One region of the Arthrobacter sp. 210 2 genome, then DNA from elsewhere that is predicted to be linked to it. Evidence: riboswitches for the same ligand, from Rfam matches in the RefSeq annotation. Region 1 holds a riboswitch; the other holds the start of a gene.
What was found. A riboswitch is a leader RNA that binds a small molecule or an ion and turns the genes downstream of it on or off. The one in region 1 is predicted to bind S-adenosylmethionine.
Positions count from the first base shown of each region.

Region 2: linked by a shared signal. The riboswitch ahead of AC5RWA_RS14615 (aminotransferase class V-fold PLP-dependent enzyme) and the one ahead of AC5RWA_RS06445 (cobalamin-independent methionine synthase II family protein) in region 1 are both predicted to bind S-adenosylmethionine.

Region 1 is NZ_JBNHIE010000002.1:423,059-430,901, reverse strand. Features, by position in the region: gene AC5RWA_RS06455 (adenylosuccinate synthase) at 1-124, opposite strand, end outside; gene AC5RWA_RS06450 (M14 family zinc carboxypeptidase) at 384-1,445, opposite strand; SAM riboswitch class I at 1,659-1,763, shown strand; gene AC5RWA_RS06445 (cobalamin-independent methionine synthase II family protein) at 1,777-2,982, shown strand; gene AC5RWA_RS06440 (uracil-DNA glycosylase family protein) at 3,200-3,829, shown strand; gene AC5RWA_RS06435 (DUF3151 domain-containing protein) at 4,034-4,456, opposite strand; gene fbaA (class II fructose-bisphosphate aldolase) at 4,459-5,478, opposite strand; gene AC5RWA_RS06425 (putative endonuclease domain-containing protein) at 5,710-6,543, opposite strand; gene AC5RWA_RS06420 (TrmH family RNA methyltransferase) at 6,788-7,477, opposite strand; gene AC5RWA_RS06415 (hypothetical protein) at 7,498-7,843, opposite strand, start outside.
Region 2 is NZ_JBNHIE010000007.1:164,373-172,215, forward strand. Features, by position in the region: gene AC5RWA_RS14605 (metal-dependent transcriptional regulator) at 1-593, opposite strand, end outside; gene AC5RWA_RS14610 (class I SAM-dependent methyltransferase) at 640-1,398, opposite strand; gene AC5RWA_RS14615 (aminotransferase class V-fold PLP-dependent enzyme) at 1,493-2,917, opposite strand; SAM riboswitch class IV at 2,955-3,068, opposite strand; gene hisN (histidinol-phosphatase) at 3,240-4,052, opposite strand; gene rsgA (ribosome small subunit-dependent GTPase A) at 4,101-5,216, opposite strand; gene aroA (3-phosphoshikimate 1-carboxyvinyltransferase) at 5,200-6,600, opposite strand; gene AC5RWA_RS14635 (DoxX family protein) at 6,607-7,155, opposite strand; gene AC5RWA_RS14640 (sigma-70 family RNA polymerase sigma factor) at 7,436-7,843, shown strand, end outside.

The sequences.
Region 1 (7,843 bases):
TGTGCCCGGCGTTGTTGCCGCCGTTGGGCTTGACGACGTAGTCAACGCGGCCGCCCAGAAGGTCAGTGGCCTTGCCTTTTCCTTCGTCGCCCCACTGGGCTCCTACGATCACAATTGCTGGCATGGGATCCTCCCCCATTCGTTCGGGCTGCCCGGGTCCGGCCATGGAGGTGGCTTGCCCGGTGCGGCGCCGTTCATGAGAATGCCCCGAATGGACCGGCCGTCGCTGGTCCGCGGGACGGGGCAGCGATGCAAGAGTTCCGGGGCTCTTACCACCCAAGTTTAGCCGATGAGCGACTTTGTCCACTCGTTGGGCCGCCGCGGTCCTTCTTGCAGGGTAAAGGACTCCTGCAGGCAAGGACCGCGGCGGGTGGGCGTTATGGTTACTCGCCGTCGGCTTCCTCGCCCGGCCGGGACGTCTGGGTGGCAAGGCTGTCCCAGAAGGAGGTGTCGGCGTCGGCGATGGAGCCGTCCGCAATTGCTGCCGCGGTTGCAGTCAGCGTGGTCACGGTCTGCTGGATCAGGTAACCGTTGCTGCGCAGGCCCAGGGCGACGCCGTCCGCGTAGTGGTCGGACATGCCACGCATTTCGAAGAGCAAGGTTGCGATATCGTACTCAACGGCAATCCCATTGCGGCTGATGGTTTCGGCGCTGCCACCCACATACTTGCCCAGGTGGCCCCAGCCGGTGGAGTCGACGTTGTTAAAAACCACGGCGCCCAGCTGCTTGGACTTTTCCACCACGGCAGGATCGGCGTTGGGTGTGGTGGGGTACAGGATGGACCCCGAGACCAGCTTTCCGTCGCGTTCGCTGCGTGTGCCCTGGTGGTGCAGGTCGATCATGTAGTCCACCGTGTATTTGCGCATCACATTGTTGTGCAGCGCCTGGGTTTCCGGCTGGACCTTGTCTACGTGGTCGCGGTTGAGGTCCACTTCCTCGGCGTTGTAGCGGGTCATGTTCCGGTCGCCCTTGGCCAGGTAGTCATCCAGCGGGAAGTTCACGTCCCCCATGGCGCCGTCCGCGTTGAGCATTGGAACGATCAGGATGTTCACACCGTCCAGGATGTCCTCCGACTTGCCCGTCCCGAGGTGCTTGACGAATTCCAGGGCGCCCTCGGTGGTGAGCTGCTCATTGCCGTGCTGCTGCGTGAGGTACAGGATGGTGGGTTTCGCCGGGTCCGAAATGTACTTGACCAGGTGGATGTCGCGTCCCTTGACGGTCTGCCCGATGACCTCAAGCTCCATGGCGGACTGGCGGGCATCCTGGTCCTTCAGGAAGGAAACCATCTGGTCATAGGTGGCCAGCTTCGAGGTGGTGATTTGGCCGTTGCCGTCGTAGTTGGGACCTTCGCCCACCGAATGGGCGAGCGGTGCGGGTCCTGCCACAACGGCAAGAGCAAGGGCTCCGGCGGCCAGGGTCCTGAAAGTTGCCAGGGTTTTTCTCACGGTGCGTTACCTCTTTCGAGTGCATTAGGTGCGTCCAGCCCGCTATGTCCCCCATTGCCGGCTGTGACATCAGCCAACCGTGCTGGACAAAACCTGTCAATGGACATGACGGTTATCCGCACCCAGTTATTACGAATCGAAAGCTGTCAACGCGGCGCGACATATGGCGAAGCGAATTTGCTCCCGCCCGCAGTGCTGGATTTAAGTGAGAGTGAACCATCCGGAGCGGCCAAGAGACCTGGCTCAATGACGCCGCAGCAACCCGTCAGGGCAGGACGTCCTGCCCGCAGAAGGTGCTACTGCCAGGACCGATGGAAAGGAAAAATCCAGCATGTCCCTGAATACCGACCACATCCGCGTTACCCACGCAGGTTCCTTGCCGCGCACGCCCGAGCTTATCGCCGCCAACGCGGCGCGCGAGGAAAACCCGGCCGACGTGGAGGGATACAACGAACTCCTCACCGCTTCCGTTGTGGACCTGGTCCAGCGTCAGCAAAGCCTGGGCATCGATATTCCGAACGACGGCGAGTACGGCCACGCGATGTCCGCCGCTGTGGACTACGGCGCATGGTGGTCCTACTCATTTGCCCGGATGGGTGGCCTGGAACTGGACAATGACGCCACATGGGCCGTTGAACCGAAGGAATCCACCCCCGGCAACGTCCAGCTGACGGGATTCATCCACCGCCGCGACCGCGTCCTTTTTGCCGAGGCCTACAACGATCCCACCAGCGGCATCTTCACCGGCGGCGCGAAGCCGTTCCCGAAGGTCACGGGACCGCTGGTGTACACGGGCCAGGAGGCGGTGGCCTCGGACATCGCCAACCTCAAGGCGGGCCTTGCCGCAACCGGATTGAAGGAAGGATTCGTGGCAGCGCTCTCCCCCGGCAGCGCATCACGGATCACCAACGAGTACTACGCCACGGAGGAGGAGTATATCTACGCCTGCGCGGACGTACTCCGCGAGGAGTACAAGGCCATCGTGGACGCCGGCCTCACGTTGCAGATCGATGATCCCTCCATTGCTGAGAACTGGGACCAGATCAGTCCGGAACCCACCGTTGAGGACTACCTCAAATTCACGCAGATCCGGGTGGAAGCGCTGAACTACGCCCTCCGCGGCCTTCCCGAGGAGCAGGTGCGCTTCCACCTCTGCTGGGGCTCCTGGCACGGCCCCCACACCACCGACCTCCCGTTCGCGGACCTGGTGGACACAATGCTGCAGATCAACGCCGGCGGGTACTCCTTTGAGGCCGCCAATGTCCGCCACGAACACGAGTGGCGGGTGTGGGAGGACACCAAGCTTCCCGAGGGCAAGGTCATCATCCCCGGCATCGTCTCGCACGCCACCAACGTGGTGGAGCACCCGGACCTCGTGGCAGACCGCATCGTCCGTTTCGCCGAGGTAGTTGGCCGCCAGAACGTCATTGCGTCCACGGACTGCGGCCTGGGCGGGCGCGTCCACCCCCAGATCGCCGTCGCCAAGCTTGAAGCACTGGGAGAAGGCGCCCGCCGGGCAACCAAGCGGCTCTGGTAACAGCCGCCCCTTCTCCGCCAGCCAGGACCGCCGGTTCCCTGCTCCACAGTATTGGATGCAGGGGACCGGCGTTTCGTTTCTCCGGGCTTGCTAAACTGGAACAGGCCGACCCGGAATCGGTCCACCCCATCTCAACCGCCGCTCATGTGTGGCGCCTTCGTGCGCCCATATCCGCCGGCGGCAGCACCGCCAATCCCCGCAGGAGATCCAGCACTACATGACAGCCCTGGCCCCCGAATCTTTCCATGAGCAGCTCCTGAGCCGCCGCTACGAACCCAATGTTGCCGCCGTCAATGAACTGTGCGATTCCCTGCAGGAGACCCGGCCCGGCACGGTAGTGCCCTACGTCGACCCCATGCATGACGTGGACGAATGCCGCATTATCAGCCTCTTCTCGAACATCGGAGGGGCCGACGAGTCCGGCTTCATCACCCCGGGAGACCAGGACGCCGCTACCCGGATGCTCGGCATCCAGTGGAAGCTGGGCCTTCGCCCCGAGTTTGTCATGCCCTGGAACGTGCATCCCTGGCATGTCCCGGGCGAGGTCAACGGGAAGTTCACCCCGGACCAGATCCAGGCCGGCCTCAAGCCGCTGCTGAAGTTCCTGGCGCTGGTCCCGCGCGCCTCGGTGATCGTGGCCCACGGCACCGAAGCCAACCGCCTGGCCAACCTGCTGCTGAAGACCGAGGTGCCGCTGCTCTGGCGCCGCGGCCTGAAGACCTACAAGGTGCGGTCCCTGAGCGGACGCGCTTTCGCCGGTTCCCCGGCCCGCCAGGAGGAGTACCTCGAGGACATGCGCGTGGCCTACGCCGACGCCATGGCCCGCACCGGCCTCCAGAAGTCATAGGCATCAGACTGAGCCTGACCTCCGGTGATTGAGCCTGTCGAAATCAGGTTTCGGCAGGCTCAACCATCGGGCAGTACGACGGCGGGCGGTCACTTTTCGTGTGGAAGGTGACCGCCCGCCGTCGTACTTTAAACGCAACGCAAGGTCACTTTCGGCCCAGTCCGGTGCCCGGAGAGGGCTAAAAGTGACCCCGCGTTGCTTCTGCTACTTGCCTTCGATGGCTGCCTTGGCAGTGGGGTCCGAGTCGTTCAGGAACTTCTCGATCCGCTCCGGTTCCTCCGCCTCGCCGATCGCGGCCGCGGCACGGCCCAGCGAGTACAGCGCACGGAGGAAGCCACGGTTGGGCCCGTGCTCCCACGGGATGGGCCCCACGCCGCGCCAGCCGTTGCGGCGCAGCGAGTCCAGGCCGCGGTGGTAGCCCACACGTGAGTAGGCGTAGGAATCGATGGTGCGTCCCTCAGCCCAGGCCTCTTCCGCCAGCACGGCCCACAGCAGCGAGGAGGTGGGGTGCTTTTCCACGAGGTCCAGGGCTTCCTGGCCTGCTTCCAGCTGCTGGTAGACCTCGGTCTCGGCAGGCAGGAGCGTGGGCTCGGGGCCCATCAGGTTCTTGCGGAACTCGTCTGACATTCCTAGAAGGTCTTTCCGGCCGAGCCGAGCTGCTTGGTGGCTTCCACGACGCGGGCTGCGAGGCCGGCTTCGGCGGAGGCGCCCCAGACGCGGGGGTCGTAGGTCTTCTTGTTGCCCACTTCGCCGTCCACCTTCAGGACACCGTCGTAGTTGCGGAACATGTGGTCCGCCACGGGGCGGGTGTAGGCGTACTGGGTGTCGGTGTCGATGTTCATCTTGATGGTGCCGTAGGACACGGCGTCGGCGATTTCCTGGTCCGAGGAGCCGGAGCCGCCGTGGAACACCAGGTCGAACGGGCTGTCCTTGCCGATCTTGGCGCCCACCTGGGCCTGGATGTCCTTGAGGATCTCCGGGCGAAGCTTGACGCCGCCGGGCTTGTATACGCCGTGGACGTTGCCGAAGGTCAGCGCGGTGATGTAGCGGCCGTTCTCCCCGGAGCCGAGGGCCTCAACGGTGGCCAGGGCGTCTTCGACGGTGGTGTACAGCTTTTCGTTGATCTCGTTCTCGACGCCGTCCTCTTCGCCGCCCACGGTGCCGATCTCAACCTCGAGGATCATCTTGGCCGCCGCGGTGCGCTCCAGCAGTTCGCGGGCGATCCGCAGGTTCTCCTGCAGGGTTTCGGCGGAGCCGTCCCACATGTGGGAGTTGAACAGCGGGTTCCGGCCGGCCTTGACCTCAGCCTCGGATGCGGCCAGCAGCGGCAGGACGAAACCGTCCAGCTTGTCCTTGGGGCAGTGGTCGGTGTGCAGGGCGATGTTGACGTTGTAGTTCTTCGCCACTTCGCGGGCGAACGCGGCGAAGCCCAGGGAACCGGCCACCATGTCCTTGGTGGAGGCGCCGGACCAGTACGCGGCGCCGCCGGTGGAGACCTGGACGATGCCGTCGGACTCAGCCTCCGCGAAACCGCGCAGCGCGGCGTTCAGAGTCTGGGAGGACGTCACGTTCACGGCCGGGAACGCGAAGCCGCCTGCCTTCGCGCGGTCGATCATCTCGGAGTAGATCTCTGGGGTTGCAATGGGCATGCTGACTCCTATGCTGAGTTTTGTCTGTGGGGCTGGTAACCCGTAGACCGCTGTACGGCTAGGCACCATCCTAGTCATTACCGCACTGGGTGTGCTCCTGGTTACGCCCCGCCCGCACCCTCGCCCCGCAAGCTCGGCCAGGGAACCCTGCGGGCGTGCGCCCACCGCCCGGCCGGGCCTGGGCTTACTCGAGATGGCAGTTCACGGCAATGACGGGCCGCGCGTCTGCCGTTAACTGTCATCTCGCGTCCAGCCCCGGCTTTGCAGTGCCCGCCGGACCCTGGGTACGACGGCGGGATGGTCACCTTCGAGATGATGTTTGCCGATCCTGACCTCCAGCCAGCCGTGGATCTCGGTCCGGTCCTGCCGATTGATATCCCTCAAATGCTGTTCCGTGCCGGCATGATGTCCGCCGTCGTACTGCAACGCGATACCCCAGCGCGGATAGGCCGCATCCGGCCACAGGACCGGGACGCCCCGGCTGTCAAACAACACCTGGTTCAGGACGGGTTCGGGCAGGCCTGCATCAACGAGCGCGAGGCGCATCCTGGTCTCAGGGACCGAGTCGCTGCCCACGCGGACCAGCTCAACTGCCTCCCGTGCTGAACGGATACCCCGCATGCCACGGTGCCGCCCGATAACATCGCGCAAGTCATCGATACTGCATATAGCGGCCCTGGGCATCGGAAATGCAGGCCCGTGGCAGCAGACCAAATAGTCGCCAACGGCTACCAACTCCTCCACGGTCAGCAGACCAGCTAGGTCCAGCCACGTCCGCGCAGGCGACGTGAGCCGGACGCCGTCGTACTCCAGCACCTCGTCCGGGAAGAATGTCAGCACGTGTCCAACCACGTTGGCGCGGCGCGGGAAGCTGAAGCCCCGCCGCCGGGCAAGGTGGATCCGCCAATCGCCGCTGTGCGTGGCGGGCAGCGGCGCACTCCAGACGCGGGCGGCCGACAACGACGTGAGGATGGAGGTGTCGTCAAGGTCCGTGTAGGCACGCAAAGCTGCTGATCCCGTGGCGCCCGATTGCACCGGCACCCGGATACCCCGTGAAACCGTCATCAGGTCCTTTGCCGCCGTGCGGGTACGTGTGACTCCGGCCTTGTCCGAGGCCCGAAGGGAAAATGAACCATTGTTCAAATGGTCGGGAAGGATGGCCCTGCGCATCCCTCATTCTGGCTCGTTCACGGAGCCAGGATAGGAGTTATCCACAGCCTGGGTGCCCTCCGCCCCGCGAGATGGCACTTAACGGCAGTTCCGGCCGCTTGGACTGCCGTTAAGTGCCATCTCGCGGGAAGGGGCGGTACTAGGTGAGCTGGTTGAAGACGTGCCGCCGCACCCAGGCGTGCATGGCGATCGCGGCGGCGGACGCTGCATTGATGGACCGGGTGGAGCCGAACTGTTCGATGGACAGGGTGGCGACCGCCGCCTCGTGGACCTCCGGCGTGAGCCCGGGACCTTCCTGGCCGAACACCAGCACACAGTCCTTCGGCAGCTCGTACGTCTCCAGCGGGACGGAGTCCGGAAAGATGTCGATCCCGATGATGGCCAGCCCTTCCCCCCGCGCCCACTCGACAAAGTCGGCAACGGTGGGGTGGTGCCGGACGTGCTGGTAGCGGTCGGTGACCATGGCCCCGCGGCGGTTCCACCGCCGTCGGCCGATGATGTGGACCTCCTTGGCGAGGAACGCGTTGGCGGTGCGCACCACCGTGCCGATATTGAGGTCGTGCTGCCAGTTTTCGATGGCCACGTGGAAGTTGTGGCGCCGGGAGTCCAGCTCCGCCACGATCGCCTCGTGCTTCCAGTACCGGTACTTGTCCAGGACGTTGCGCCGGTCGCCGTCGGCCAGGAGGTCGGGATCCCAGTGGTCGCCTTCCGGCAGTTCCCCTTCCCAGGGCCCGACGCCGACCTCCGCCTTGGGCGCGGAGTCCTCCCCCGGCGCTGCCTCGCCGGACGGCGGATCGGACGGCGGCGGAGTCTGGGGCTGGTCAGTCACGCTTCAACTTTAGCCGCGGGTCAGCCGTCCAGTTTCCAGCGGTTGGCGCGGTAGGAGTTGGAGATCTGCTCCAGCAGGTCCGGGTGTTCGTTCCAGTACGTCTCGTGGCCGCTGACGCCCACCATCTGCGGAGTTCCCCACGGGGTGACGCTGAACAGGTTCACGGCCCGGATGGTTTCGCCGCGGGCGTTGGTGCAGGTAAAACCGATGACGACGGCGGCCGTCCGGCGGAATTCGCGGGTCTCGGGAGTGGTGGTTTTGAAGTTGCCCGTGCATTTGTGGCCCACCAGGTGCTGCGGCAGGTCGGCTGCGGGCATGGCGGCGAACTTCGCCTGGATCTCCGCTATGGCCGCCTGCACCTTCCCG
Region 2 (7,843 bases), on a different contig from region 1:
AGCGCACCGCCGAACGGCCGTCGCCCCACCACCTCAACCTCGGCGTCGAGGTCTATCTCCTCCGCGGACAGATAGCGGAGCAGATCCGGGTTGTCGTCGCTGATCCGGGTGATCCTGCCGGTATGGCCCTTGTCCAGCTCACCCATCAGGTGGGCCCGGGGCATCAGAACCTTGCCGTCGGCAGTGGGAATCGGGTCACCGTGCGGATCGCGGCTGGGGTCGCCCAGCCTGGCGGCGACCCGCTGAATGAACGTGTCGGAGACGGCGTGCTCCAGCAGTTCAGCTTCATCGTGGACTTCGTCCCAGCTGTAGCCCAGCTGCTGCACCAGGTACGTTTCGATCAGCCGGTGGCGCCGGACCATGGACAGGGCCAGCCGCAGGCCGGTATCGGTCAGCGTGATGGCACTGTACGGTTTATGGTCAACAAGGCCCTGGTCCTTGAGCTTGCGGACCATCTCCGACACCGAAGAGTTGGCCACCCCCAGCCGCTGGGCAAGCTGGGAGGACGTGATGGGCTTGTCCTGCCATTCAGTGAATGAGTAGATGACCTTGACGTAGTCCTCGATGGAGGAGGAGGGCGCGCTGGTCTTCACAGGACCAAGCCTACCGGGTGCCGGTGGACCGCAACGGCGACGTTCTTCATGCTTTGACGGCCCGCCACGACAGGGTCAGGTACGGCAATTCCAGGTCCTCATCGTCGGCATGGCCCAGGTGCTCATGCAGGTACCAGTCAAGGTTGGCGAGGACCTTGGCCCGGGTGGCTTCGCCGGCGCGAAGATAGTAGCTGCGGGATTTGGTGAGCTCCATCAGATCCCTGGTGCTGACAACGTCCTGCCAGTGCGTCACATGGCCTTCAAGGTGTCTGAATTGGGGGCCCATCACGGGCCGGTGGTCCGGCTTGTACACGTCCCCTGCATGCATGATGCGGGAGAGTCGGTGAACCCACGGGACGGACGTGTCCAGCTGGTTCCAGACCAGCCCGAGCGTTCCGTGCGGGCGGAGGACACGGGCCAGTTCCGTGCTCGCCGCGAGGGGATCGCACCAGTGCCAGGCCTGGGCAACGGTGACGACGTCGAACGCCGCCGCCGGAAGGCCCGTCGCCTCGGCGGTGCCGAGGACAGCCGTGGTGTCTGGATAGTGAGCCGTCAGCTGTCCGAGCATGTCTGCGGATGGATCGACGGCGGTCACGGCTAACCCAGCGGCCAGCAGGAGTTCGGTGAATTTGCCGGTGCCGGCGCCAACGTCCAGCGCGTCACGGGCCCCGGCCGGAACGAGCCATTGCGCCGATTCCGCAGGATACCCGGGCCGGACCCGCTGGTAATGCTTGCCGCCGTCCTGGAAGCTCTGGCCGAGCTCCCGGCGCCGCCCATGATCAAGCCTGGGGCCACCCCGAACCACCTGCGGCCTCCTTCACTAATGCCCTGCGATATCCTCCGAATTTACCGCATCCGGGTCCGGCAGCAGGGCACGGCCGGTCAGCCGCTGGCGACGGTCAGTCGTCAATGCAGGGAGCAGCCCCCGCGGTTCCCGGCGTGTTCGGAGCCCAGTGCGGGTAGGTGCGGGTGTCGTTCGCGGGAACCCAGCGGCCGGCGTCCACCACGTAGTCCCAGCCCAGCCCGTCGCGGCGGAGTTTGGCGATGCCTGCCAGGAGCCGCTCGGCATCCTCGAGCCGGGAACCGAGGCCGAAGCTGGCACGAAGGGACCCCGAGGGCAGCCCCAGCCGCTTCAGCAGGGGATGCGCGCAGAAGCGCCCGTCCCGCAGCCCCACCCCGTGCTCAGCGGAAAGGTACGCGGCAACGAGCCCTGCGTCGTAGCCCTCGACGGAAAAGTTGACCACGCCAATGGTGTCCGTGTCCGCGTTGGTGTCCTTGAAGATCTGGTGGACCGTGACGCCGTCGATGTCCTGCAGGCCTTCCACCAGGAACGAGCGGATGGCGGACTCGTGCGCGTGCCAGCGGTCCTGGTCCAACCCGGCGATGACCTGGGTGGCGCGGGCAAGGGTGGCCGCGCCCAGGACGTTGGGGGAGCCGCCCTCGTGGCGGGCCGGGCCCGTTGCCCAGCTGACGCCGTCGAGCCTTGCTTCCTTGACGGCGCCGCCGCCGGCAAGGTGTGGAACACCGGCGTCGAGCCAGTCAGGACGTCCCACCAGGACACCGGCGCCGAAGGGCGCGTAGAGCTTGTGCCCGGAGAACGCGACGTAGTCGACGTTGTCCGCGCTGATGTCAATGCGGCGGTGCGGCGCCAGCTGGGCGGCATCCACCACGATCCGTGCGCCGTGCTGGTGGGCGAGCGTTGCCAGGGCGCGGACGGGAAGGATCTCGCCGGTGACGTTGGAGGCACCGGTGATTGCCAGCAGGCTCACGCCGCCCTGCTCCAGCTCAGCGCGGACGGCCTCGATGGTTCCCGCGATGGTGTCGGCGGCAACAATGCTGCGGTGGGGCACTCCCTGCCAGGGCAGCAGGTTGGCGTGGTGCTCGATGTCCAGGTACAGGACGTCACCGGCATGGCGTCCGTCAGCGACGGGCAGGCAGCCGGCCAGCAGGTTGAGGGAGTCCGTGGTGTTCCTGGTGAAGATGACGGAATCGTCCGGCCGGCCGCCCACGAAATCGCGGACGATGCTGCGGGCGTTCTCGTACACGGAGGTGCTGATTTGCGACGCGTACCCGGCGCCGCGGTGGACGCTGGCGTAGTACGGCAGGATCTCGTTGAGGTAGGCGGACACCACCGAGAGGGCGGGGGCAGATGCGCCATAGTCGAGGTTGGCATACCGCACATGCCCGCCGGCGATCAGCGGCGCCTGGATTTCTGCGCCGGTGACGGCGGCGAGGGGACGGCCGGCGATCGCCTGGCGCGCGTCGAGGGCCGCTGCAGCTTCGGTGGTGGTGGCGGCGTTGGGGGAGACGGTGGCAGTTGTCACAGAGACCTCACTTCAAAACAGGACTCCGGCATAGAGGAATCCGCGCTTGCCGCATCCGCTCCGGACCGGCCTGGTCGTCACCCGGGGCACCCCACCGCGAATGGAGGGTTGCCGGCCAGCAAACCGGGGTTTTGCGCTGGCACTCGTGACCTGGTTAAGAGCGTAGAACATGGGGCGGCCAGGTTCGAAGCCGGCGCAACTGTTAAGGCTTTTGTTACGCGCCGTCGCGAAAGGCGTTTCCAGCCGAAGAAAACGACGGCGGGCGCCGCCTTTCGGGGGCGCCCGCCGTCGATTCTTCGGTCAGGTGGTGTTGGGGCCGGAGTCAGAGAAGGTCGTCGAGGCCCGGGTTCAACCGCTGCAGCACCTCGGAGTGCAGGATGGAGTTGGTGGCCAGGGCGTTGCCGCCGAACGGACCGTCCTCGCCCTCCAGCGACGTGAAGCGGCCGCCCGCCTCCACCACGATCGGTACCAGGGCCGCCATGTCGTAGAGGTTGAGCTCGGGTTCGCAGGCGATGTCCACCGACCCTTCGGCCACCATGCAGTATGACCAGAAGTCGCCAAATGCCCGGGTCCGCCAGACGTCCTCGGTCAGGCCGAGGAACTCGTCAAGGTTTCCGCGTTCCTTCCATCCGCCCAGGCTCGAATATGACAGTGAAGCGTCGGACAGGCTGGAGACGTCGGACACCCGCAACCGGGTGGCCGCGGCAAGTGAACGGCCCATGTAGGCGCCCATGCCCTTGGCCGCCCACCATCGCTTGCCCAGTGCCGGGGCACTGACCACGCCAACTACCGGCTCGCCCTCGTCAACGAGGGCAATAAGGGTGGCCCACACGGGCACGCCGCGGACAAAATTCTTGGTGCCGTCGATGGGATCGATGATCCACCTGCGCGAGCCGTGGCCGGTGCTGCCAAACTCCTCACCGAGTACTGCATCCCGTGGACGGGAACGGGAGAGCTGGCCGCGGATGGCTTCCTCCGCTGCCTTGTCCGCATCGGTGACCGGCGTCAGGTCAGGCTTGGTCTCCACGTGGAGGTCCAGTGCCTTGAAGCGGCTCATGGTCTGGTCATCCACGGAGTCGGCCAGGACATGGGCCAGGCGCAGGTCATCGTTGTAGCTCGAAGCGGGTTGGATCATGGTTCCAAACTACCGTCTGCGGGCGGTTCTGCTGGGAGATCGGCGTTGTCAGTTGACGCTGCCGAGCTCCTTGGTCTCCTGCGCTTCCATGCGCGGATCCGCTCCGAGGAGCCTCCGCAGGGACGCAAGCCGGGCTTCACCGGTGGGACCCGCATGGCCTCCGGCCACCCAGGCGTCCAGGCCGCAGTCCACCGCCGTGGCAGTGTGCTTGCAGCCGCGTTCGCAGTCATCGATGCCCGGCGAAAGGTCCGGGAAGGACCGCAGGATCCGGTCCGGATCCACGTGCGCCAGTCCGAAGGACCGGATGCCCGGGGTGTCGATGATCCAGCTGCCGGGAGGGGCGTCCGCAAGCCGCAGAGCCAGGGCCGACGACGATGTGTGCCGGCCCCGCCCGGTCACCGCATTCACTCCGCCGGTGGCCCTTTCCGCACCCGTAAGCGCGTTGACCATGGTGGACTTCCCGACGCCGGAGTGCCCCAGCATGACCGTGACCTTCCCGTCGAGGTGGGCCCTGAGTTCGGCGACCGCTGCGCTGTCCAGCCGGGCGGACAGTCCGTCGTCGGACCGCGCATCGATGCCGGACGCCTTCATATCGGCGGTGCGGCTGATGATCACCGGGAAGTCCAGGTGCGTGTAGTTGGACAGCAGCTCCGCCGGGTCCTTGACGTCGGCCTTGGTGACGAGCAGGATCGGCTCGATGCCGGCGTCGTATGCTGCCACCAGCGCCCGGTCGATGAAGCCGGTGCGCGGCTCGGGATTGGCTGCCGCCACCACGATCACCAGCTGGTCCGCGTTGGCCACCACGGCCCGCTCCACAGGGTCGGTGTCATCGGCGCTGCGCCGCAGGAGGGTCTTCCGGTCCTGGATTTTCACCAGCCGGGCCAGGGTATCGGGTTCGCCGGAGACGTCCCCCACCAGTGAAACGAAGTCACCGGCCACCACGGGGGAGCGCCGCAGCTCGCGGGCCCGCGCGGCAATCACCGTGCGTTCGTTGCCGGAATCTTCGCCCACCACGGCGGTGTAGCGGCCCCGGTCCACGGTGATGATGCGGCCCGTGACGGCGTCGTCATGGCTGGGCCGGTCCTTCGTGCGGGGCCGGGAGCCCTTCTTGCTGGGCCGGATGCGGACGTCCGATTCGTCCCACGAGTCAGTTCGCCGCGCCACCGCTGGAACCTTCCGCCCCGGCGTCGGCCTCCTTTTCGGATGCGCCGCCCTGGGCAAGCATGTCCGCCCACAGCCGCGGGAAATCAGGCATGGTCTTCGCCGTGGTGGCAATATCCTCCACCTGCACGCCTTCGACAGCCAGGCCCAGGATGGCCCCCGCGGTCGCCATGCGGTGGTCCGCATAGCTGCGTACGACGCCGGCGTGCAGCCGTGCGGGGCGGATGACCAGGCCGTCGCTGGTCTCCTCGGCGTCACCGCCAAGGCGGTTGATCTCTGTCACCAGCGCGGCCAGGCGGTCCGTCTCGTGTCCGCGCAGGTGGGCAATGCCGCTCAGCCGGGAGGGGCCGGTGGCCAGGGCGCACAGTGCCGCCACTGTGGGCGCCAGCTCGCTGGTATCGGCGAAGTCGGCGCCCTTGATCTCCGGACCGCCGGTGACCGTCAGGACGCCGTCCGACAGCGTCACCTCGGCGCCCATCTCGGCCAGGATGCTGCGCCAGAGGTCACCCACCTGCTGTGTCTGCTCAGGCCAGCCCGGGATCCGGACCGTTCCGCCCGAAGCCAGTGCTGCCGCGAGGAACGGCCCGGCATTCGAAAGGTCCTGCTCAATCCGCTGGTCAAAAGCGCGGATGGGCCCCGGTGAGACAACCCAGTGGTTGGGGACTGAATCATCAACGGACACGCCGGCGCCACGGAGGACGGCGACCGTCATGTTGATGTGGTCCAGGCTGGGCACCGGCTTGCCCACGTGCTCCAGGTGGAGGCCCTCGGTGAACCGTGCCCCCACCAGCAGAAGCGCGGAGACAAACTGGGAGGAAGCGCTCGCGTCGATGACCAGGTGACCGCCGCGGACTTCTCCGGTGCCTTCCACCACGAACGGCAGAGACGCCGGGGCGCCGCCGCCTTCCGCGGATACGCCTACCCCCAGCGCCTTGAGCGCTTCGATGATGGTTCCCATAGGCCGCTTGCGGGCGTGCGGATCGCCGTCGAACACGCTGTCCCCGTTGCGGAGGGCGGCGAGCGGCGGGACGAACCGCATCACCGTGCCCGCGAGGCCGCAGTCGATCCTGGTGAGGGGCGCAGCCGTGTCCTCTCCCAGCGGAACCACCTCGAGGTCCGGCCCAAAGGCGCCGTCACCGGGAACTTCAGTGATGCGGGCACCGAGCTGGCGGAGGGCCTCGATCATCAGGGCCGAGTCGCGGGAGTGCAGGGGTGCCCGCAGGCGGGACGGGCCATCGGCCAGCGCCGCGAGGACGAGGTACCTGTTGGTCAGTGATTTCGAACCGGGAACCGTGACGGTGGCATCAACGGGCCGCGAGGCGAAAGGCGCGGGCCAATGGGGGACAGGAGCTCCGGAGTCGTCCCGGGTGGCGGCTGCAGCGGTCATTCGTGCTTATGCCCCCGTGGCCTGTTCCACGGCGCGGCGCACGGCCTTGTCCGCTTTGGACAGCTTCTTGTTCGTGGTCTTCCTGGCATCCGCAGCAAAGTGCGAGGCGCCCTTCCGGGCATCGGCGGCCAGGTGCTCGGCGCGCCAGGCCAACCCCGGCTTGCCTGCGGTGTCCACGGAGGCAAGCAGGGCGCCGCCGCTCAGGGACAGGTTCTTCAGCAGCTGGTTGCGGCGCGTCTCGCGGCCTTCCTTGCTGCTGATGTCCGCGCTGCGCCATTCGACGAAGGTGTTGAGCAGGGAAATGACCGTCAGCAGGGTGGCCGAAAGCCTGGAGAACTTGCCCAGCCCAAACAGGACGCCTGCGCCCACCTGCGTTCCGCCGATGACCCGGGCAAGCATCTTCTCGTCAGCCTGGAACGGCAGAGATGCCGCGGCCTTGCGGAGTAGGGGGGAGAGCTGCTGCGCCGTATCGTCAGCGTTCTTGAGCTTATCCACGCCGGCAAGAACGAAACTGGAAGCCAGCATGGGCCGGGCGAGCGTGCGGACAAAGGACATGGATTTCCTCCTGGATGGACGAACCGCGTCGTGAACGGCGGAGTCCGTCCTAGTCTTGCACTTTTGGGGAATATTTGCCCAAGGGCAGGGGTTATGCCAAACGGGTCCGCGAAGGTCGGGTCACGAGTCAAAGTGCGAAAACAATGAGCGGAGCTGGGCCTTGAGGCGGGTGTTGGACGGAATCGAAGCGGCAGGCCCCGTGGCAGTGAGTTCCCTGGAGGTGGAACCTCCGGAGTATGGCTCGCCGCGTGCACGCAGCCTGACAGTAGACTTGAAGGCAATGAGCACCCTGGATCCGGCCGTGTCGGCCATGTATGAGGCTTCGAACAACGAAGTGAAGGGCGCCGCGGATGCGGCGTCCGTGTCCGAAGCGGCTGAGGCCCCACAACCCGGCGCTGAAACCACCGAAAACGTGGTGGATGTTTCCACGGAAACATCCGAACAGCGCCGCCTGCGGTTCGAGCGCGACGCCATGCAGTACGTTGACCAGCTGTACTCCGCCGCGATGCGGATGGCCCGGAATCCGTCGGATGCCGAAGACCTTGTCCAGGAGGCCTATACCAAGGCGTTCTCAGCGTTCCACCAGTACAAGCCGGGCACCAACCTGAAGGCATGGCTGTACCGCATCCTGACGAACACCTACATCAACCTCTACCGCAAGCGGCAGCGTGAGCCCCTCCAGTCCAAC